One region of the Streptomyces sp. NPDC037410 genome, then DNA from elsewhere that is predicted to be linked to it. Evidence: riboswitches for the same ligand, from Rfam matches in the RefSeq annotation. Region 1 holds a riboswitch; the other holds the start of a gene.
The links. Region 1 has a riboswitch for S-adenosylmethionine ahead of thrC (threonine synthase). Riboswitches for the same ligand answer to the same signal wherever they lie in the genome.
Positions count from the first base shown of each region.

Region 2: another riboswitch for S-adenosylmethionine. It lies ahead of ACZ7HT_RS31845 (aminotransferase class V-fold PLP-dependent enzyme); the one in region 1 lies ahead of thrC (threonine synthase).

Region 1 is NZ_JBVJWR010000006.1:240,419-251,771, forward strand. Features, by position in the region: gene groL (chaperonin GroEL) at 1-705, opposite strand, end outside; gene ACZ7HT_RS12540 (cold-shock protein) at 1,069-1,272, opposite strand; gene ACZ7HT_RS12545 (MoaD/ThiS family protein) at 1,672-1,950, opposite strand; gene thrC (threonine synthase) at 1,965-3,275, opposite strand; SAM riboswitch class I at 3,269-3,412, opposite strand; gene ACZ7HT_RS12555 (glucosyl-3-phosphoglycerate synthase) at 3,534-4,475, shown strand; gene ACZ7HT_RS12560 (alpha,alpha-trehalose-phosphate synthase (UDP-forming)) at 4,591-5,946, shown strand; gene ACZ7HT_RS12565 (hypothetical protein) at 5,953-6,633, opposite strand; gene ACZ7HT_RS12570 (GNAT family N-acetyltransferase) at 6,773-7,318, opposite strand; gene ACZ7HT_RS12575 (hypothetical protein) at 7,437-8,153, opposite strand; gene ACZ7HT_RS12580 (pentapeptide repeat-containing protein) at 8,170-8,844, opposite strand; gene amcA (multiple cyclophane-containing RiPP AmcA) at 8,920-9,105, opposite strand; gene amcB (cyclophane-forming radical SAM peptide maturase AmcB) at 9,083-10,429, opposite strand; gene ACZ7HT_RS12595 (hypothetical protein) at 10,668-11,021, shown strand.
Region 2 is NZ_JBVJWR010000025.1:94,988-106,340, reverse strand. Features, by position in the region: gene ACZ7HT_RS31880 (L,D-transpeptidase) at 1-572, shown strand, start outside; gene ACZ7HT_RS31875 (response regulator transcription factor) at 596-997, opposite strand; gene ctaE (aa3-type cytochrome oxidase subunit III) at 1,200-1,820, shown strand; gene qcrC (cytochrome bc1 complex diheme cytochrome c subunit) at 1,895-2,704, shown strand; gene qcrA (cytochrome bc1 complex Rieske iron-sulfur subunit) at 2,701-3,753, shown strand; gene qcrB (cytochrome bc1 complex cytochrome b subunit) at 3,750-5,372, shown strand; gene trpD (anthranilate phosphoribosyltransferase) at 5,506-6,570, shown strand; SAM riboswitch class IV at 6,658-6,774, shown strand; gene ACZ7HT_RS31845 (aminotransferase class V-fold PLP-dependent enzyme) at 6,955-8,358, shown strand; gene ACZ7HT_RS31840 (Lrp/AsnC family transcriptional regulator) at 8,431-8,712, opposite strand; gene ACZ7HT_RS31835 (rhomboid family intramembrane serine protease) at 8,709-9,443, opposite strand; gene ACZ7HT_RS31830 (hypothetical protein) at 9,603-9,845, shown strand; gene ACZ7HT_RS31825 (NYN domain-containing protein) at 9,879-11,243, shown strand.

The sequences.
Region 1 (11,353 bases):
CAGGAGCGGAAGGAGGTCCTTCACGGAGGAGATCTTGGAGTTGACGATCAGGAGGTACGGGTCGTCGAGCGACGCCTCCATGCGCTCCATGTCGGTGGCGAAGTACGCCGAGATGTAGCCCTTGTCGAAGCGCATGCCCTCGGTGAGCTCCAGCTCCAGACCGAAGGTCTGGGACTCCTCGACGGTGATGACGCCTTCCTTGCCGACCTTGTCCATGGCCTCGGCGATGAGCTCGCCGATCTGGGTGTCGGCGGCGGAGATGGAGGCCGTGGAAGCGATCTGCTCCTTGGTCTCGACATCCTTCGCCTGCTCGAGCAGGGCGCCCGAGACGGCCTCGACGGCCTTCTCGATGCCGCGCTTGAGGGCCATCGGGTTGGCACCCGCGGCGACGTTGCGGAGACCCTCGCGGACGAGCGCCTGGGCGAGGACGGTGGCGGTGGTCGTACCGTCGCCGGCGACGTCGTCCGTCTTCTTGGCGACTTCCTTGACCAGCTCGGCGCCGATCTTCTCGTACGGGTCCTCGAGCTCGATCTCCTTGGCGATGGAGACACCATCGTTGGTGATCGTGGGGGCGCCCCACTTCTTCTCGAGGACGACGTTGCGGCCCTTCGGGCCGAGGGTGACCTTGACGGCGTCAGCGAGCTGGTTCATGCCGCGCTCGAGACCGCGCCGGGCCTCCTCGTCGAACGCGATGATCTTGGCCATGTGAAGTGGTCCTCCCGGACATGGGGTGGATAACGCTCCAGGACCGCGCCGACGCCCGCGACGGACGGCCTGCGTGCCCGGCGGTTCCTTGCCCCACCTGGCCGCGGACCTCGTCTGCCCGATCCTCGTAAGCACTCTCACCTTCCGAGTGCTAACGCCAATGATTAGCACTCGCCCTAGGAGAGTGCAAGCCGTTCCGAAGGAACGTCGATGAGGGGTGGCGGTCGGGTGACGGGAGGGTGCAAGCGACTCTCGACTGTCAGGACACTCCGGATGGAGCCCCGGGAACGCACGAGGGGTCCGCATCCCCTCAGGGATGCGGACCCCTCGACGGCGTTGCGTCGGTGGCCGATCGCGCCGCGCTCAGACGGCGAGCTTGACCATGTCCGCCTGCGGACCCTTCTGGCCCTGCGAGATCTCGAACTCGACCCGCTGGCCCTCTTCGAGGCTGCGGTAGCCATCCATCTGGATCGCGCTGTAGTGGACGAAAACATCCGCACCACCGTCTACCGCGATGAAGCCGTAGCCCTTCTCCGCGTTGAACCACTTGACGGTGCCCTGAGCCATGCCTAACTCCCCTATTACTGGCCCTTGCGCGGGACCCGCACTTCGCGGACCCGGGTCAGACCTCTGCGCCGGAACGCGTCGACCGCGGCTGAATGTATCTGCCCAACTGCCCTCTGCAACAGGTCATTCGACCGGGAATTCTGGGCGGCCCGGAAAGGGGAATTGGGGAGAATCCCCAAGATGACGGGGCAAGTCGGGCCCGGCAAAGCACGCAGAAGGTACACAACGTGCGCGCACTTTGGCTGCTTCTTGTCGTGCGGGGGCGCATTCTCATATGCGCCCGGCATGAGCAGCGGAGGGGACTTCCCCAACTCTACCGCGCTCAACCATGCAGAATTGCCCCTTCCGCTTATCGCGCGGAAGGGGCAATTCGTACTGACTGGTAAGCCCTTCGGGGGCTCAGCAACCCCCGGCGACGGCCGGAATGATCGAGACGCCCGCGCCGGCCGGGGTGGCCGTCTCCAGGCCCTGCTCGAAGCGCACGTCGTCGTCGTTCACGTAGACGTTGACGAAGCGGCGCAGCTTGCCCTGGTCGTCCAGGACGCGGGCGGCGATGCCCGTGTGGTTCTTCTCCAGGTCCGCGATGACCTCGGCGAGGGTCGCGCCCTCGGCCTGGACCTCGGACTGACCGCCCGTGTAGGTGCGGAGGATGGTGGGGATGCGGACGTTCACGGCCATGTCTTCGTAACCTTTCAGAGCGCCAGGCCGGCGTCGCGGAACGCGTCCAGGCTCGGGCGGATGGTGACGGTCGCCTGAGAGGTGTCGGCCACCGCGTCCAGGGTCTTGAGTCCGTCGCCGGTGTTGAGGACGACGGTGGTGAGGTCCGGGTCGATGAGACCGGCCTCGACGAGCTTCTTGGTGACGCCGACGGTCACGCCGCCCGCGGTCTCCGCGAAGATGCCCTCGGTCTGCGCCAGGAGCTTGATCGCGTCCACGACCTGCTCGTCGTTCACGTCCTCCACGGCGCCGCCGGTCCGGCGGGCGATGTCGAGGACGTACGGGCCGTCGGCCGGGTTGCCGATGGCGAGGGACTTGGCGATCGTGTTCGGCTTCTGCGGCCGGACGACGTCGTGACCGGCCTTGAAGGCGACGGACACCGGGGAGCAGCCCTCGGCCTGGGCGCCGAAGATCTTGTACGGCTTGTCCTCGACGAGGCCCAGCTTGATGAGCTCCTGGAGGCCCTTGTCGATCTTCGTGAGCTGGGAGCCGGAGGCGATCGGGATGACGAGCTGGTCGGGGATGATCCAGCCGAGCTGCTCGCAGATCTCGTACGCGAGCGTCTTGGAGCCCTCGCCGTAGTACGGGCGGAGGTTGACGTTCACGAAGCCCCAGCCCTCGCCGAGCGGGTCGCCGATGAGCTCCGAGCAGAAGCGGTTGACGTCGTCGTAGTTGCCCTCGATGGCGACGAGGTCACCGCCGTATACACCGGCCATGACGACCTTGCCCTGCTCCAGGTCGTGCGGGATGAACACGCAGGAGCGGAAGCCGGCGCGGGCGGCGGCGGCGCCGACGGCGCCGGCCAGGTTGCCGGTGGAGGAGCAGGAGAGGGTGGTGAAGCCGAAGGCGCGGGCGGCCTCGATGGCCTGGGCGACGACCCGGTCCTTGAAGGAGTGGGTCGGGTTGCCGGAGTCGTCCTTGACGAACAGCTTGCCGGGGGCGACGCCGATCTCGCGGGCGAGGTTGTCGGCCTGGACGAGCTTGGTCCAGCCGGGGTTCAGGTTCGGCTTCTCGGCGACGTCGGCGGGGACGGGCAGCAGCGGGGCGTAGCGCCAGATGTTGGCGGGTCCGGCCTCGATCTGCTTGCGCAGCGCCTCGGGGTCACCGGTGGGAAGGTCGTACGCGACTTCGAGCGGTCCGAAACAGAGCTCGCAGGCGAAGACGGGTCCGAGCGGGAACACTTCACCGCATTCGCGACAGGAGAGCCCGGACGCCGGACCGAGGTCGACGGTGGTCACGGGGGTAGCGGTCTGTACAGCCATGGAGGCGAGGCCCTTTCTCCTCATCTTTCCCATGACGAATTTTTCGCCATGAGACGGATTTGGCACCTTCCCTAGCCGGGGACCTCGCTGGAGGACGAGAACCGACTGGAGGGTTGCCGGGGCTTCAACGGGCCGTTTCCCTCTGCCCCTCTGGATGAGCGGTATTCGATTGTGAGACGCGGGCGGCACCCCGACATGCATCGGGCATCCGCGTTGTTCAAGACTGTAACCGAAGGCTTCGAAGGTGGAGACCGACGTCCGATCCGCGAGATGGAGATCACGTTGTTGGAGGAAGTGGAGCGCTGGCTGGCCCGGCGGTCCTGGTCCGTGTCCGACCGCCCGCTGGAGCGGGTGCTTGCCGCCAAGCGGAACACGAGGGTCAGTGTCGTCCTGCCGGCGCTGAACGAGGAGGCGACGGTCGGGGACATCGTCGCCGTGATCCGCCGCGAGCTGATGACGGAGGCGGTGCCGCTCGTCGACGAGCTGGTGGTGATCGACTCGGGCTCCACGGACCGTACGGCGGAGGTGGCGGCCGCGGCCGGGGCGCGGGTGGTCGCGCGGGACGCGATCCTCCCCCGCATACCGGCCCTGCCCGGCAAGGGCGAGGTCCTGTGGAGGTCACTGATGGTGACGAGCGGGGACGTGGTCTGCTTCGTGGACGCGGACCTGCGGGACTTCTCGGCGGACTTCGTGACGGGGATCGTGGGCCCGCTGCTCACGGACCCGGACGTCGACTTCGTGAAGGCGATGTACGACCGCCCGTTCGGGGACACCCCTGGCCAGGGCGGCAGGGTGACGGAACTGGTCGCGCGCCCGCTCCTCAACCTCCACTGGCCGCAGCTGGCCGGCTTCGTCCAGCCGCTGGGCGGCGAGTACGCGGCACGCCGCTCCCTCCTCGAACGGCTCCCCTTCCCGGTCGGTTACGGCGTGGAGCTGGGGCTGCTCGTGGACGCCCTGCACACGGTGGGCCTGGACGCGCTCGCACAGGTGGACGTCGGCGTACGCAAGCACCGGCACCAGGACGGGCTGGCGCTTGGCCGGATGGCGGCGGCGATCTACCGGACGGCGCAGCTGCGGCTGTCGCGGGGGCATCTGGTGCGGCCGCGGCTGACGCAGTTCGAGCGGGGCGAGAAGGGCTTCGAGCCGCGGACGTACGCGGTGGACACGGAGGAGCGGCCGCCGATGGCCGAGATCGCGGAGTACGCGCAGCGCCGCGTGGCGTGACACCCCCGGGCGGCTACCCAGCGTGGCCGGGCCCCGGCGGCGACCCAGCGTGGCCGGATCAGCCCGTCTCGTATACGTACGTTTGAGCGTTTACAGGACGGGCTAGGTTCGCCACATGGCTACTGTGCTCGTCGCATCCAACCGGGGCCCGGTCTCGTACGTGCTCGGCGAGGACGGCTCGCTCGGCACCAGAAGGGGCGGCGGCGGCCTGGTCTCGGCCCTGAGCACCATCGACGCCCAGGAGAGCCTCTGGGTGTGCGCGGCGCTCGGCGAGGGCGACCGGGAGGCGGTCCGGCGGGGTGTCGCCGAGCCGGGCGTACGGATGATCGACATCGATCCGTCCGTGTACGCGGACGCGTACAACGGCATCGCGAACTCGGTGCTGTGGTTCCTCCACCACCATCTGTACGACATCCCGCGGGAGCCGGTCTTCGACGCGGGGTTCCGCCGCCGCTGGGAGTCGTACCGCGCGTACAACCGCGCCTTCGCGGAGGCACTGGCGGCGGAGGCGGCGGAGGGAGCGGCGGTCCTGGTCCAGGACTACCACCTGGCACTGGTCCCAGGTCAGCTGAGGGACCTCCGCCCGGACCTCCGCATCGCCCACTTCACCCACACACCCTGGGCCTCCCCTCAGTACCTCGGCATGCTCCCGACCGACATCCGGGAGGAACTCCTCCGGGGCATGCTGGGCGCGGACCGTCTCGGCTTCCACACCCGGGCCTGGGCGAAGGCGTTCGAGGAGGGCGCGGGCGACCTCGGGCGCACGCGGGTCGCGGCGTACCCCCTGGGCGTGGACGGCGACGAACTGCGGGCACTGGCGTACCGCCCGGAGGTGGACGAGAAGGTGGCGCGCCTCCGCACGGAGATCGGCGACCGCAAGACGATCGTCCGGGTGGACCGCACGGAACTGTCGAAGAACATCCTGAGAGGCCTCCAGGCCTACCGCGAACTCCTGACCACGCACCCCGAATGGCGCAACAGGGTCGTCCATCTGGCCTCGGCGTACCCCTCGCGCCAGGACCTGGAGTCGTACCGGTCGTACACGAAGGCGGTGGGCACCCTGGCTGCGGAGATCAACACCGAGTTCGGCACGGCGGACTGGCAGCCGGTCCTGGTCTCGGTGAAGGACGACTTCACCCGCTCCCTGGCGGCGTACCGCCTCGCGGACGTGGCCCTGGTGAACCCGGTGCGCGACGGCATGAACCTGGTGGCGAAGGAGATACCGGTCGTCTCGGAGACGGGCTGCGCGCTGGTCCTCTCCCGCGAGGCGGGCGCCTACGAGGAACTCCACGAGGACGCCCTCGTCGTGAACCCCTTCGACGTCTCGGCGACGGCCGAGGCCCTGCACCAGGCCCTCACGATGCCCCCGTCGGAACGCACGGACCGCACGAAGCGCCTGGCGGCGACGGCCACGTCCCAGCCCCCGCAGCGCTGGTTCCTGAACCAGTTGGAGGCGCTGCGGGAGGGGTGAGCACGATCAGACGGCCGTCCACCAGGTGCTCGCCCAGGCGATGAGCTCGCCGTCCTCGTGGTAGAGCGCCGAGGCGGCGGCCAGGGTGCTGGCCTCCTGGCGGACTCGTTCGCCGCGTACGACGTAACGCTCCCCGGCGCGGACTCGTCCGATCAGCGTCGCCGCCATCCGGCTGAGCAGCATGGGCCGGGCGCCCAGGTCGACGGTCCAGCCGCCGGGACAGTCGAGGACCGCCCACAGGAGCGCGACCTCGTCGACGTCGGCGAGGTCCTCCGGCTCCCAGAGGCAGGCCGTCGTGTCGCCGTCGGACACCGGACCGGGCCGCAGGGTCAGGCCGTCGTCCCGCCGGGTGGGACCGCAGACGAAACAGGTCCGGGAGAGAGCCTGGGCCCCCGCACCGAGGAAGCCCGGCTCGGCATCGGCGGCCACGGAGGCGGGCACCCACTCCGGGGGGCGGCCCGACGCCCGGCCCGGCCCGGCCACGGCCACCAGGGTGTCTCCGTCCCAGAACTGGGTCCGGGCCCCGGCCTCGACGACGGTGATCTCGGTGTCGAGCGGAGGCGGAGAGAGGAGCGTCACCCCGACGTCACCCCCGGAAGACCCTGCGACCTGCTGCGCGAAGAGCCCACAGGCGTAGCCGCCGTTGGCACTGTCCACCGGCCCGTTGAACCGCCGCTCGATCCGCACTTCGTCTCCCCCCGCCCCACGTCCATCCGAACACAGGGAGAATAACCGTTCGACCAGCGGAGTCTCCTGACAAACGACAGTGCCCCGGGGCGGGCCTGAGGCCCGTCCGGTCAACGCCACGTGCGCGACCGCCTGATCCCTACTCCCCTTCCGGGTCGACCAGGGCACGCACGGCGGAGGGTCCGGTGAAGTCGCGGGCGAGAACGTCCATGATCAGCTCGTCGCACACCTGCCCAAGCCAGAAGCCCGCTTCGCGCAGCGCGCCGGCCGTCCGGAACCCCGCTTTCTCGTACGCCTTGACGCCGCCCACGTTGGGCGCCAGCACCTTCAACCAGACCATGCGCACGTTGACGACGTGGAACGCGTAGTCGAGAACGAGACGCGTGGCCGCAGTCCCCAGACCCCGCCCACGTGCCTCCGAAGCGAGCATCACGACGTACTCGGCGGTGCGCACCTGATGGTCGGGCAGCAGCGTCGCGACGCCGACGGGGGCGGGCTGGGCGCCGCTGACGTCGTAGACGGTGAAGCGGATGTTCTCGCCACGGAGCTGGTGGACCATGCCCTCGGCACGGGCCTCCAGGGACTCGGGACTCTGGCGCCCGTAGCCCACGAGGAGCACCGGGTCCTGTTCCCACCGCCAGTAGGTCTCGACGAGGTCGGCCCGGAAGGGGCCGAGGCCGCAGATGTCGTCCTTGATCCACAGAATCGGCTCAGCGGTCACTGCGGTCTCCGATCACGAGAACGGGGGTGTAGGCACGGGTCGAGTCCGGCTCGGCCGCGAGGTCGCCCTCCTCGGGTCAGAGTCAGACGAGCGAGGGCAGGATGCCTCGGCTCCAGTGTCCGAGCCAGAAAGCCATGGCGGACGGCTTGTCCTGGCCCTCGGTCGAGCCGTCGTGCAGGAGGTACTCGGTGGGGGCCAGGTAGCCCTCCCCTGGAGCGAGACGGATCCGGACGCACCCGAGGGGATGGCCGGCAGCTGCGTACGTGCGGTAGTCGTCGGTGTGCGGATACCGCCGCTCGTACGAGTCGGGATGGACCGCCCGGCAGACGGCCTGGGCGTCGAGGTCTCCGAGAATGACGTACCGGTCGCCCGGCCCGAGGTTGAGGGCGAGCCGTCGCCTGCCCACGGCCCTCTGGCCGTAATCGAGCTTGTCCCAGTTGTCGAGGTGGAGGCCGATCAGGCGCCCGTCCTGGTAGTTGTCCGTGGTGGTGCGTGTCCCGGGCTCGGCAAGGGCCTGGCCGATGTACTCGGCTTCGTCGTCCCCCAGGTCCTTCACCAGGTCGTCAAGACCCCGGCCAGTGGGTACGGGAGGCCGGACGATCTCCACGAGCATGCTGGAGCGCGCTCTTAGGGGAGCGGCCAGGACGCGCGCGGCCTCATCGTCCAGGGACTGCCAGCGGCCGGAGGGGACCACAGCCCCGTCCTCGTACTCCGCCTCGTCCTTGGCTGTGCGGACTACGGCGAAGTCACAGCGTGCGCGTAAAGCGCCCAAGTCGTTGAAGGTCAGATACAGGGGCACGGGAGCCCTCCTGAGGTCAGTCGTCCCCGACCGTGATGTCGAGTTCGTTCACCAGGGCGTGAACGAGGTCGGCTTGTTGGGTGTGGTCAATGCGGACCTTGGCGACGTTCGCGACGCCCCGGATCGTCGACAGGTCGTTGCCGCGCAGGTCGGTGTCCCGGTAGCGGCCGCCGCTGAACTCCGTGGTCCTCAAGGTGCAGTCGGAGAACACGACGTCGGACAGGTCGCAGTCGCTGAACACGGCCTCGGTGAGGACGCAGCCCGTGAACACCACGGGCCCGGTGGCGCGAATCTTGTCGAACGTCGCGTAGTCGAACTTGCAGCCCTCGAACAGCACGTCGTCGAGCACCAGGCCGTCCAGCGCAGCGCCCATGAGCTTGCAGTCGTGGACCACCACACGGGTCAGCTTGCTCTCGCTCCAGCGGACCGACCGGAGATCGCTGCCGTTGATCTCCACACTGTGCAAGTTCACAGCCTGTAGCTCGACGCGCTGAGATCGCACATCCGCGATACGGCCCGCGATCAGCTGAGTGTCCGCCAGGTCCAGCGAGCGCAGGTCCGCGTCCCGAAAGGAGAAGTCCTGGACGATGCCACGTGCGCTGTCGAGGGTGTCGACGTTCGACAGGTAGAGGCCTGCTTCGTCCAAGTCCGGGGTCGTCACGGTGACGTGCCCGAAGACGCGGGTGGCCATGGTTGTGCTCCGTTCTGTCGTGGGACCGGGGCAGCCCCACGGAGTCGGCTGGGACCGCCCCGGCGTGAGCGTGGGCTAGGACTTCTTGCTCCAGTCGTCCCACGTGGGCCGGTTGTCGAACACCGGGGTGGGGTTGTCCCAGGTGGGCCGGTTGTCGAAAGTGGCCAGAGCCTGCGCCCCGGCGGCCTCCAGGAGGGACCGGAAGCCGTGGGGCGAGTCCATCACGAGGGTGGTGGCGTCAGTGGGCGTGTTCGCGGGCATGGCGCGCTACTCCTTCCATCAGGGCGATCTTGGCGGTGGTGCAGTACCGGGTCCTGGTCCCGTCCATGCGACCGTCGTGCTCGAAGTACCGGTTGGCGGGGTGAGCTCCGCCGCAGAAGGCGAAGTACGGGCATGTGGCACGGCAGGTGTCCACGCCCTTCCAGAACTCGGCGATCCAGGGGGTACGTTCCTCGGCCTCGGCCACCAGGACGTCGAGACCGAGGCTGAGCACGTTGCCGGTGGTGAAGTCGCCGAACCGGTCGTCGGTGAACCCCGCCAGTTCGGGAGAGAGCAAGACCACGCCGCCGTCGTAGGCGACGGTGGGCAGCGGGTCCCACGGGGCGGAGGCCGGTAGGGGCCCCGCGACCTGGCCCTGGAGGACCGCGCCGGCGAAGTTCAGTACGCGCTGGAGCTCCCGGAGGTGTATGACCGGGTTGGCCCGCCAGGCATCGGCGAAGGCGGCCCAGAACTCGGCCGCTCGAACGAGGTCGGGCGCGGGTGCGGAGAGGTTGACGCCTTCCTCTTCCTCGACGTTCACGCCGAGAGTGGTGACGCCGAGTTCGGCGAAGAACTCGTAGAACCGGGCGGCGTTCGCCGGTTCGGGGTCGGAGACGACCGCGATGGCGGAGAACGGAATGCCATGACGGCGCAGACGGTCGACCCCACGCATGGTGACGTGGAATCCGGGGTGCCCGGCAAGGGTCACACGGTGCGTGTTCATGTCCACGGGGCCGTCGATGCTGACTCCGACGGCCACGTTGCGCTCCAACAGGAACTCGCACCAGGCGTCATCGACGAGAGCGGCGTTCGTCTGCACGGAGTGCTTCACGCCCTCGAAAGGCGCCATGAGCGCGGCCAGGTGCTCGCGTCCCGTGGCAAGGGGTTCACCTCCGTGCCAGACCACTTCGAATACCGGGTCGTCGGCCGCCCACACATTGACCGGCGCAGCCACCGCTCTGGCGACATCCACCGTCATGAGGTGCGTCTTCTTCCGCAAGGGCAGGTAGCAGTACGTGCAGTCCATGGGCAGGCACTGCGTCGTCGGCTGCATGATCACCGCGCGCGGGGCGGCCGCGAGCCGCTGGGGCCGGCGCGAGGGCGCGCTCCTCCTCTCGATCGGCCGGACACCCTGGATGTTGGCAACGGCCGTCGACCACTCCACACCGGACGCCGGACGGATGTGAGCGACGCGGACCACACGTCCGTCGCTGTGCATCTCTTGCGTGACCGCCATGAGCTCGCCCTCGCCCTGGGAGGCGATGTCCCGTACCCGGTGCCCGAGCAGCTCATGTCGCTCGTACCCGGCGTGGTCGACGTCGTTCACGCCTCGCCCTCCTGGTCGGGCTGCTCGCCGGCGAAGCGGCGCATGAACCTCTCCCAGCCACTGGCTGCCCGTACCCGCAGGGCCCGGCTCGGCGACCGCTCCCACTCGGGATTCATCGGCAGGAAGCTGGACGCGCTTCGAGGGCGTCTTGCCCCGCTCATGGCCGATGGCCGAGTCTCGGACCTAGACCACCGAATCGCGGCGCTACCGCGTACCGCATGACGAGAAGGACACGCGCATGAGTGACGGCCAGAGCTTCCGCGAGGCGTGGATCGCCGGGGTGAACAAGCACTATCCCGGCGAGCCGAAGCCCGGCTACATCACGCCGTGGGACGAGACCCCTGAGTGGGAGCGCGAGGCGGCCGCCGCCGTGTGCGGACAGGTACGCGACTTCATCGAGGCCAGCGGAGGGCATGCGGCACGGCTCACTCGCGAGCAGAAGGGCCGCTTCGTTGCGATCTGCTGGACCGCCCAGATGTTCCGGCACTTCGAGGAACCGAAGCCCGGATACGTCGCCGACTGGGCCGACCTGCCGACCTGGCAGCGAGAGACGGACGCGGACATCTTCGAACGCATCGAGCAAACCCACTGACGTCCGGAAGGGCGGCGCCCCTGTCCGGACCGATCCCGGCAGGGCGGATGCACGAGGTCGACACCCCATGCACGGTCTCGCGGCCCGTCGCTCACGCGTCGCTGTCGTTGCCGCCGTCAATGACGGTCAACTCGGCGCCCTTCGGTGCGTACGGGTCGGGGGTGCCAGCGGGGATGCTCTGCATGGCCTGGCCCTGGGCAGCCCATTGCCGTTGAACACGAAGTCGGCGCGCAGACGCCAGTCACGGCCGTCGGGGTAGATGAATCCCGCCTCGGCAAGCTGACGGAGAGCCCGCGACACGGTCGGCTGCTGCATCCCGACCTGCACGGCGA
Region 2 (11,353 bases), on a different contig from region 1:
GCGGCGCCTCCAAGCCGCTCAAGCTGAAGATCGGCGACCGGATCGAGGCCGTCACGGACGCCGAGGCGCACCAGATGACCGTGAAGCGCAACGGAGAAGTGATCAACACCATTCCGGTGACCACCGGCAAGCCCGGCTTCTCCACCCGAAACGGCATCAAGGTGGTGCTCGGCAAGGAGTACTACGTCCGGATGCGGGGCACCAGCATCGGCATCGCGGAGGGCAGCTCCGACTCGTACGACCTGCCCGTGTACTACGCCACCCGGGTCACCTGGAGCGGCGAGTACGTGCACGCGGCGCCCTGGTCCGTGGGCTCGCAGGGCGTGGAGAACGTCAGCCACGGCTGTGTCGGCATGTCGACGGAGAACGCGGCCTGGTTCTACGAGACCGTCCGCCCCGGGGACGTCGTCCGCGTCGTCAACAGCATCGGCGACACGATGGACCCGTTCGGCAACGGCTTCGGCGACTGGAACATGGAGTGGAACAAGTGGCGCCAGGGCAGCGCCCTGGTGGAGGCCGCCGGCAACCCGGCGACCACCACCGAGAAGGCCAACCTGAGGCCCTCGATCTAGATCCCTCTACCGCGGGCGCCCGCTCACGCGTCGATCGACAGGCGCGAGCGCAGCAGGGCCGCCAGGGACGCCGCGAACTCGACCGGTTCCACCGGAAGGGTGACCGCGGCGTCCGCGCGGCTCCAGGTGGCCAGCCAGGCGTCCTGCGGGCGCCCGATCAGCAGCAGCACCGGCGGGCAGCGGAAGACCTCGTCCTTGATCTGCCGGCAGACCCCCATGCCTCCGGCGGGCACCGCCTCGCCGTCGAGCACGCACGCGTCGATCCCGCCCTCGTCAAGGCGCTTGAGCACCGCGGGCAGCGTCGCGCACTCCACGAACTCGACCGGGGGAACGTCGGTCGCGGGCCTGCGTCCGGCCGCGAGCCGCACCTGCGCGCGGGTGTTCGCGTCGTCGCTGTAGACCAGGACCGTGGCACTCGACTGCATCGTTCCTCCGTGGGGAAGTCCGTGGGAAGGTCGTCGATCGATGCGCCGGATGCTACTCCGCTCCACACCCCGTCAACACCCGTTCAGCAGCTGTTCGAACGGTGCCCGGGGGCCCCGGCACTGGGCCGTTCGGGCTGGACACACCCCCCTGACACTCCGAACGGCACCCCCCGGAGTGAGGGCGGGATAAGCGACCGACATAATGTCGGTCGTGGCGACAGTAACGACAGTAGAAACAGGGCACGCGCACCCGTCGGTCAATCGACCGAACCTCACCAGCGTCGGAACCATCATCTGGTTGAGCTCCGAGCTGATGTTCTTCGCGGCCCTCTTCGCGATGTACTTCACCCTGCGATCGGTGACGGGTCCCGAGTTCTGGGCGGAAAAGGCCTCGGCCTTGAACTTCCCCTTCTCGGCGACCAACACCACGATCCTGGTGCTCTCCTCCCTCACCTGCCAGCTCGGCGTCTTCGCCGCGGAGCGGGGCGATGTGAAGAAGCTCCGGACGTGGTTCATCATCACGTTCGTGATGGGTGCGATCTTCATCGGCGGCCAGGTGTTCGAGTACACCGAGCTGGTCAAGAAGGACGGCCTCTCGCTGTCCTCCGACCCGTACGGCTCGGTGTTCTACCTGACCACCGGCTTCCACGGCCTGCACGTGACGGGCGGTCTCATCGCCTTCCTGCTGGTCCTCGGCCGGACGTACGCCGCCAAGAGGTTCACCCACGAGCAGGCAACCGCCGCCATCGTCGTGTCCTACTACTGGCACTTCGTCGATGTCGTCTGGATCGGCCTCTTCGCCACGATCTACATGATCAAGTAATCGGCTCCGCCTCCGCGGCGGACCGAGACATCCAGCAAGCATCGACGCAGAAGATCCTGACACCGGGGTAATCCGTGAAAAAGCTCTCCGCACGACGACGCCATCCGCTGGCGGCGGTCGTCGTCCTACTTCTCGCGCTGGCGGCCACTGGGGGGCTGTACGCCGCGTTCGCGCCCGCGGGCACGGCGAAGGCCGATGAAACCGCCCAGTCCCTCGCCATCGAGGAGGGCAAGAAGCTCTACTCCGTCGGCTGCGCCAGCTGCCACGGAACCGGCGGTCAGGGCACCTCTGACGGCCCCTCCCTGGTCGGCGTGGGCTCGGCCGCCGTGGACTTCCAGGTCGGCACGGGCCGTATGCCGGCCCAGCAGCCGGGCGCCCAGGTCCCGAAGAAGAAGGCCATCTACTCGCAGGCTGAGATCGATCAGCTCGCGGCGTACGTCGCCTCCCTCGGTGCCGGCCCGATCAAGCCGACCGAGGGCCAGTACAGCCCTGACGGTGCCGACGTCGCCAAGGGTGGCGAGCTGTTCCGCACCAACTGTGCCCAGTGCCACAACTTCACCGGTGAGGGTGGCGCGCTGACCTACGGCAAGTACGCCCCGTCCCTTGAGGACGTGGACCCGAAGCACCTCTACGAGGCCATGCAGACCGGCCCGCAGAACATGCCCTCCTTCCCCGACACGACGATGCCGGAGAAGGAGAAGAAGGACATCATCGCGTACGTCCAGGCCGTCAACAGCGACAAGTCCGAGAGCCCGGGCGGTCTCAAGCTCGGTGGTCTCGGTCCCGTCAGCGAGGGCCTGTTCGCCTGGGTCTTCGGCCTGGGTGCACTCATCGCAGTTGCCATCTGGGTCGCGGCCCACACCGCTAAGGCCAAGAAGTCATGAGTAGCCAAGAGATTCCAGAAGAGACCCTGCCGGCAGGGCAGGACACCGCGCACGGCGCGGTGAAGGTCGCCGACGACCCGTTCGCCGACCCGGGCCTCCCGCCCCACAAGCCCCGCATCCAGGACATCGACGAGCGGGCCGCCCGCCGGTCCGAGCGTGCGGTCGCCTTCATGTTCACGCTGTCGATGCTGGCCACCGTCGGCTTCATCGCCTCGTACGTGATCTTCCCGGTCGACGAGATCGTGTACATCTGGCCCTTCGGTCACGTGTCCTCGCTCAACTTCGCCCTGGGTCTGACCCTCGGTGCCGCCCTCTTCTTCATCGGCGCGGGCGCGGTCCACTGGGCCCGCACCCTGATGTCCGACGTCGAGGTCGCCGACGAGCGTCACCCGATGCAGGCGTCGCCCGAGGTCAAGGCGAAGGTCATGGCGGACTTCGCGGCCGGTGCCGCGGAGTCGGGCATGGGCCGCCGCAAGCTCATCCGCAACACGATGTTCGGCGCGCTGGCGCTCGTGCCGCTCTCCGGCATCGTGCTGCTGCGTGACATGGGCCCGCTGCCCGAGAAGAAGCTCCGGTCCACGCTGTGGACCAAGGGGCTCCAGCTCATCAACATGAACACGCACGAGCCGCTGCGTCCCGAGGACGTCGCGGTCGGTTCGCTGACCTTCGCGATGCCCGAGGGCCTCTCGGAGCACGACGAGCACTTCCAGACCGAGATCGCCAAGGCCGCCCTGATGATCGTCCGGATCCAGCCGGAGGACATCAAGGACAAGCGCGAGCTCGAGTGGTCCCACGAGGGCATCGTCGCGTTCTCGAAGATCTGCACCCACGTGGGCTGCCCGATCTCTCTGTACGAGCAGCAGACGCACCACGTGCTCTGCCCGTGCCACCAGTCCACCTTCGACCTCTCCGACGGCGCCCGCGTCATCTTCGGCCCGGCCGGTCACGCCCTCCCGCAGCTGCGGATCGGCGTGAACGACAAGGGCTTCCTGGAGGCGCTCGGCGACTTCGACCAGCCCGTCGGTCCTGCCTTCTGGGAGCGCGGATGAGCACCGTGACGGAATCAAAGAAAGCACCCGCCGGCGAGCGGGTCGCGGACTGGGCCGACGGCCGCCTGGGGATCTACACGCTGGCCAAGGCCAACATGCGGAAGATCTTCCCGGACCACTGGTCCTTCATGCTGGGCGAGGTCTGCCTCTACAGCTTCCTCATCATCATCCTGACGGGCGTCTACCTGACGATGTTCTTCCACCCGTCGATGAACGAGGTGGAGTACGTCGGACCGTACGTCCCGCTCCAGGGACAGCTGATGTCCGAGGCGTTCAACTCGACCATGCACATCTCCTTCGAGGTGCGCGGTGGTCTGCTGATCCGGCAGATCCACCACTGGGCGGCGCTGATCTTCCTCGCCGGCATGTTCGTGCACATGATGCGCGTCTTCTTCACCGGCGCGTTCCGCAAGCCGCGTGAGATCAACTGGCTGTTCGGCTTCCTGCTGTTCTTCCTGGGCATGTTCACCGGCTTCACCGGTTACTCGCTCCCGGACGACCTGCTCTCCGGCACCGGTGTCCGCTTCATGCAGGGCGCGATCCTGTCCGTGCCGGTCCTCGGCACGTACCTCTCGATGTTCCTGTTCGGCGGCGAGTTCCCCGGCGGCGACTTCGTCGCCCGGTTCTACTCGGCGCACGTGCTGCTGCTCCCCGGCATCATGCTGGGCCTCGTGGTCGCCCACCTCATCCTGGTGTTCGTCCACAAGCACACGCAGTTCGCCGGCCCCGGCCGGACGAACAAGAACGTCGTCGGCATGCCGCTGCTGCCCGTGTACATGGCGAAGGCCGGAGGCTTCTTCTTCCTGGTCTTCGGTGTCATCGCGGTCATCGCGGCGATCGCCTCGATCAACCCGATCTGGGCCATCGGCCCGTACCGCCCGGACCAGGTGTCCACCGGCGCCCAGCCCGACTGGTACATGGGCTTCGCCGAGGGTCTGATCCGTGTCATGCCGGGCTGGGAGATCAACCTGTGGGGCCACACGCTGGTCCTCGGCGTGATGATCCCGCTGGCGATCTTCCCGGCGGTCCTCGCGGCCATCGCGGTCTACCCGTTCATCGAGTCCTGGATCACCGGCGACAAGCGCGAGCACCACATCGCGCAGCGCCCGCGCAACGCTCCGACGCGCACCGCCTTCGGTGTCGCCTGGATCACCGCGTACATGATCATGCTCGTGGGTGGTGGAAACGACCTCTGGGCGACGCACTTCCACCTGTCGCTGAACTCGATCACCTGGTTCGTGCGGATCTTCTTCTTCGCCGGTCCGGTCATCGCGTTCATCGCCACCAAGCGGATCTGCCTCGGCCTCCAGCGCCGCGACAAGGACAAGGTGCTGCACGGCCGCGAGTCGGGCATCATCAAGCGCCTGCCGCACGGTGAGTTCGTCGAGGTCCACCAGCCGCTCAGCCAGGGCGAGCTGCACCGCCTCACGGCGCACGAGCAGTACGACGCCGCCGAGCTTCCGCCGGCCGTCGACGAGAACGGCGTCGAGCGCAAGATCGGCCGCATGGAGAAGCTCCGGGTCAAGCTCAACAAGGGCTACTACGGCGACGACAGCCAGATCGCCAAGCCCACGGTCGAGGAGTACAAGGAGATCCAGAGCGGCCACGGCCACCACTGATCACCCTGAACACCTGACCTCCTGCTAGGTCGCCACGGCGAGAGCCCCGTCCATTCGATGGACGGGGCTCTTTGCCGTCCCCGGAGCTCGATAGGGTGGGACCGTACCGTCGACGTGATCACCAGGAGCTGCCATGAGCGCTGCGACCCCCGCTGGAGGACCTACCACGGCGGGCCGCTCCTGGCCCGTCCTGCTGAACGGTCTGCTCGACGGCAAGGACCTCTCCGCCGACGACACCGCCTGGGCGATGGACCTGATCATGAGCGGCGAGGCGACCGACGCCCAGATCGCCGGGTTCCTGGTGGCGCTGCGCGCCAAGGGCGAGACCGTCCAGGAGATCACCGGCCTCGTCCGGACCATGTACGCGCACGCCAACACGATCGAGGTGCCGGGACCGGCCGTCGACATCGTCGGCACCGGCGGCGACGGCGCCAAGACCGTCAACATCTCCACGATGGCGTCGATCGTGGTCGCCGGCACGGGCACCAAGGTCGTCAAGCACGGCAACCGCGCCGCGTCCTCCGCCTCCGGCTCCTCCGACGTCCTGGAGAAGCTCGGCATCAACCTGAAGCTCACCCCGCGGCGGGTCGCCGAGGTCGCCGAGGAAGCCGGCATCACCATCTGCTTCGCGGTCACGTTCCACCCCTCGCTGCGGCACGTCGCCGCGGCCCGCGGCCAGCTCGGCATCCGGACCACGTTCAACGTCCTCGGCCCGCTGACCAACCCCGCCCAGGTGAAGGCCCAGGCCGTCGGCGTCGCCGACCCGCGCATGGCGCCCATGGTCGCCGGCGTCCTCGCCGAGCGCGGCAACTCCGCCCTGGTCTTCCGCGGCGACGACGGCCTCGACGAGCTGACGACCACCGGGACCTCCCGGGTCTGGGTGGTCAGGGACGGCGCCGTCACCGAGGAGCGCTTCGACCCGCGGGACGTCGGCATCGAGCTCGTCCCCCTGGAGGCCCTGCGCGGCGGCGACCCCTCGTACAACGCCGACGTGGCCCGCCGGCTCCTCGCGGGGGAGACCGGTCCGGTACGGGACGCGGTGCTGCTCAACGCGGCGGCGGCGCTCACCGCCCTGGAGCCCGGCACGGGCACCCTGGCGGAGCAACTGAGCGCCGGCATCGCGAAGGCGGCCGAGTCGATCGACTCCGGCGCGGCCCGCCGCTCCCTGGAGCGGTGGATCGCCGCCAGCAACGCCTGAGGTCATATGAACGGAGTATTGCGACCCCGTCCCGGATGCCGGGACGGGGTTGCGGCGTCGTGATCGTCTGGCATAGGTTCTGGAACAGGTCATGAGTGACAGCTGCAAGGCCCCGGCCGGCTGTCCGGCAACCCTCCGTCCGTGGCGGGGTGCCCCGGGTGAAGACCAGGCCGCACGAGCAGAAGCCTGCGGCAAGCGCGGACCCCTGCGCCACACCCTGGGGTCCTTGGTCCTCTAGGGAGCGTCGTCTCGTGAGCAAGCGAATGCGTTAGGGCCCATTCGGCCCCTCTCTCCACCCACACCCGTACGCGGCGCCTTTCTCCGTGCTGCCGCGCGGGCCCTTTCACGCCTTTTCGCGCCCCTTTCATGCCGGGAGACACCGCCATGTCCGCACGCCCGAACACCGCCACCGTCGACACCGCCGCCGCCTCTGTCGACACCGCCGCCGACCCCTGCTGCGCCGCCCCGCTCCCGGTCCTCGGCCGGGACGTGACCGTCCCGCTCGTCACCGGCGGCGAGGTGACCTACGCGGCGCTCGACTACGCGGCCAGCGCGCCGGCCCTCCAGCGGGTCTGGGACGACGTCGCCGCGTACGCCCCCTACTACGGCAGCGTCCACCGCGGCGCCGGGTACCTCTCCCAGCTCTCCACCGACCTCTTCGAGAACAGCCGCGCCACCGTCGCCGAGTTCCTCGACTGCCGCCCCGGCGACCAGGTCGTCTTCACCCGCTCCACCACCGACTCCCTCAACCTGCTCGCCGCCGTGATCCCGGCCGGCTGCGAGGTCTTCGTCTTCGAGACCGAGCACCACGCCTCGCTGCTGCCCTGGCGGGACGCCCGCGTGACCTACCTCAACGCGCCGCGCACCCCCGCCCAGGCCGTCGAGACCCTGGAGCGGGCCCTCGCCGACCGCGACCCGTACGGCCCCGCCCTGGTCTGCGTCACCGGCGCCTCCAACGTCACCGGCGAGCTGTGGCCGGTGAAGGAGCTGGCCGCCGCCGCGCACGCGCACGGCGCCCGGATCGTGCTCGACGCCGCCCAGCTCGCGCCCCACCACCCGGTCTCCGTACGGGAGTTGGACGTGGACTGGGTCGCCTTCTCCGGGCACAAGCTGTACGCGCCCTTCGGCTCCGGCGTGCTCGCCGGCCGCGCCGACTGGCTGCAGGATTCCGAGCCCTACCTCGCGGGCGGTGGAGCGTCCCGCAAGGTAGCCCGTCGGGCCGACGGTGGTGTGGACGTGGAGTGGCACACCACCGCGGCCCGACATGAAGCCGGTTCGCCGAACGTCATCGGCGTCTACTCGATCGCCTCCGCCTGCAAGGCGCTCACCGAGGCCGGCTTCGACTCCCTGGTCGCCCGCGAGCGGCACCTGATCGCCACGGTCCGCGAGGGCCTGGCCGAGGTGCCCGAGGTGCGCGTCCTCTCGCTCTTCGGCGACGACGCGCCCCGCGTGGGCGTCATCTCCTTCGTCGTGGAGGGCTGGAACAGCTCCCACTTCGCCGCCGCGCTCTCCGCCGAGTACGGCATCGGCGTCCGCGACGGCCTGTTCTGCGCCCACCCGCTGGTCCGCACCCTGCTCGGCAGCGACCCGCAGGACCCGGGCGAGTGCGGCGCGCCCGAGGCGGGCCCGGGGGAGAGGTCCCTCAACGCCATCCGGGTGAGCTTCGGCGCCGGTTCGCCGGACGAGCACGTGGAGCGGTTCGTCGGCGCCGTGAAGGAGCTCGTCCGGGACGGCGCGCAGTGGAAGTACCGCACCGAGGACGGCCGCTGCGTCCCGGACCGCGGCTGATCGCTCACTCGTACGGGTGAAGGGGGCCTCCCCGGTCGGGAGGCCCCCTTCAGCCGTGCCGCGTCCGCGGTGTCAGGACTCCAGGCCGATGGCGAAGGCCGCCTCCAGGTCGTGCTGGGAGTAGGTCCGGAAGGCGACGTGCGTGTCCGTGGCCTCGACGCCGGGGATCTTGCTGATGCGGCCGGGGATGACGTCCGCCAGGTCGTCGTGGCGCGGCACCCGGACCATGGCGATCAGGTCGTACGTACCGGTGACCGAGAAGACCTCGCTGACGCTGTCGAGCGCGGCGATCGACTCGGCGATCTCGGGGATGCGGTCCACGCTGGTCTTGATGAGCACGATCGCGGTGATCACGGCTGGCTTTCTCCCTCGGTCGCCGCGGCTTGGGCTTTCACTCTATCCCCACCGCGGAAGCGCACCCAGGCGTAGAGGAAGCCGACCGAGAAGCCCACGACATGGGCCAGATAGGCGACGTCGGGCCCCGCGCCCGCCGCCCGCGCGGCCATCCACTGCAGCGTGAACCAGAAGATCAGCACGATCCAGGCGGGGAAGCGCAGCGGCAGGAAGAACAGGAAGGGGAAGAGGCTGGTGACCCGGGAGCGCGGGAAGAGGAAGAGGAAGGCCCCGAGCACCGCGGAGATCGCCCCGGAGGCCCCGACCAGGGTCTGGTCGCTGTCCGCGTGCGCCAGCGCGTACCCGGACAGGGCGACATAGCCGGTCCCCAGGTAGAAGAGGCAGAACTCGACCGGCCCCATGCGCTCCTCGGCCATCGCCCCGAAGACGTACAGGAAGAGCATGTTGCCCAGGAGGTGGAGCCAGCTGCCGTGCACGAAGAGCGCGGTCAGCGGGGTGAGCAGGGCGCGCGGCTCGCCGCCCGTCAGCTCGTCGGGGACCACGCCCCAGCGGCGGAAGTAGGCGCCCTGGGCGGCCAGGAGCTCGTCGCCCGTCCCGTACACCGGGTGGAGTCCGGCGACCGGACTGATCAGGAAGAGCAGGCAGCACGCGGCGATCAGTCCGTACGTCACCGTGGGTCCGCCGCGGGTGCCCCGCCAGGCACCGAGGACCGCGCCTCGCCAGTCGATCATGGACAGATGATGGCGTACCGGGGCCCATGGGGACAGAGCGCCTCGCCGTGCCCCGCCCACCCCGGGAGGCCTTAGGGTTACGGGCAAAACCGACCGCAGTTCGACGGCGCACCGCGGCTCCCGCACCTGGCACCACGCAACAGGAAGAAGGACGGACCGATGACGACGGTTCCCCTGCCGACCGACGAGACCCGCTGGCGCTGCACGCTCTGCGGCAACCTGACCCGCTTCGACGTGACCCGCTCCTCGAAGGTCGTGGAGTACGTCCATCTGGACCTCGCCGGGGACCCGACGGTCGAGGAGCGGCAGGTGGTCAGTGAGACCATCGAGTCGGTCCGCTGCCGCTGGTGCAACGCGGTGGACCAGATCGAACTGGTGGACAGGCCGGGCGCCGAATCCTGAGGGACGGCGCGGACGACATAGGGGTGACGGATCGTGGAGCAGCCCGCGCACGGTGGTGAGCCGGCCGGCGCGGCAGGTGACGCTGCCGAGACGCTCGACCACCCACTGCCGGAAGGTGTACGGCGACGGGTCGTCGCGCTGGTCGCGGACGCCTTCGGCGGGCTCACCGTCGCGGAGCTGCCCGCGCCCCTGCGGCAGTACGCCCGCTTCACCGCGAGCCGGCGGGCCAAGTTCGCCGGCAACGCGATGGCCGCGGCGCTCGACACCGACGCGCTCTTCCGGCAGCGGATCGGCGAGCGGTTCAAGCAGGGCCAGCCCGAGCTGGCCGGAGCCGTGGAGACCGGCACCCCGCCCGCCGCCGCCGACCCCGTCGACGTGGCGGCGGCCGCCTATGTGCTGCGCCCGCCCGGCTGGGTGAAGCTCGTCGCCGCCGCCGGCGAGGAGGCCCAGCGGGCCGACGCCGAGCGGGCCGACGAGGCCGGCCGGCGCGAGCTGGAGCGGCTGCGCGAGGAGCTCGCCGCCGCCAAGGACCGCTCCCGGGACGAGACCGAGCAGCTCCGGCACGACCTGGACGCCGCCCGCAAGGAAGCGGAATCGCTTCACCGCAAGCTGCGCAGCGCCCAGAGCGACGTCAAGCGCGGCGAGGCCGCGCTGCGCAAGGTCCAGGGCGATATCGAGGCCGCGCGGGCCGAGTCGGCCGCGCAGGTGTCGGCCGCCGAGAGCGAGACGCGGCGGCTCAAGGCCCGGCTCGGCGAGGTCGAGGCGGCCCTGGAGGCCAGCCGCAGGACCGCCCGCGAGGGCCGCTCGGTGGAGGACATGCGGCTGCGGCTGCTGCTCGACACCGTCCTCGACGCGGCCCAGGGGCTGCGCCGCGAACTCGCGCTGCCGCCCGTCTCGGTGCACCCGGCGGACACCGTGGACGCGGTGGAGCCGGGGCGGATGTCCCCGAAGGACATCGCGGCGCGGGCGCTCTCCGAGACGGACCCGGCGCTGCTCGACCAGCTGCTCGCGCTGCCGCAGGCGCATCTGGTGGTCGACGGCTACAACGTCACCAAGACCGGTTATCCGACGATGCCGCTGGAGAAGCAGCGGCTGCGGCTGCTCGGCGGTCTCTCGGCGCTCGCGGCCCGCTCGGGCGCCGAGGTCACCTGTGTCTTCGACGGGGCGGAGCTGGCGGCCCCGGTGCTGCTCGCGCCGCCGCGCGGGGTGCGGGTGCTGTTCTCCAAGCCGGGTGTGACGGCGGACGAGTTGATCCGGCAGCTGGTCCGGGCGGAGCCGCCGGGGCGGCCGGTCGTGGTGGTCTCCACCGACCGTGAGGTGGCCGACGGCGTCGCGAAGGCGGGGGCGCGGCCGGTGGCGTCCCTCTTGTTGCTGAAGCGGCTTTCGCGCCTCTCGTGACACATCGCAAGTCCTGGGTGTTATGCCCGAATTCTGGATGGCGCACCGTCAAGTACCCATCACTCGCCGTGTGATGCAAGTAAATAAAGTGGTGCGTGAGCGAGATTTTT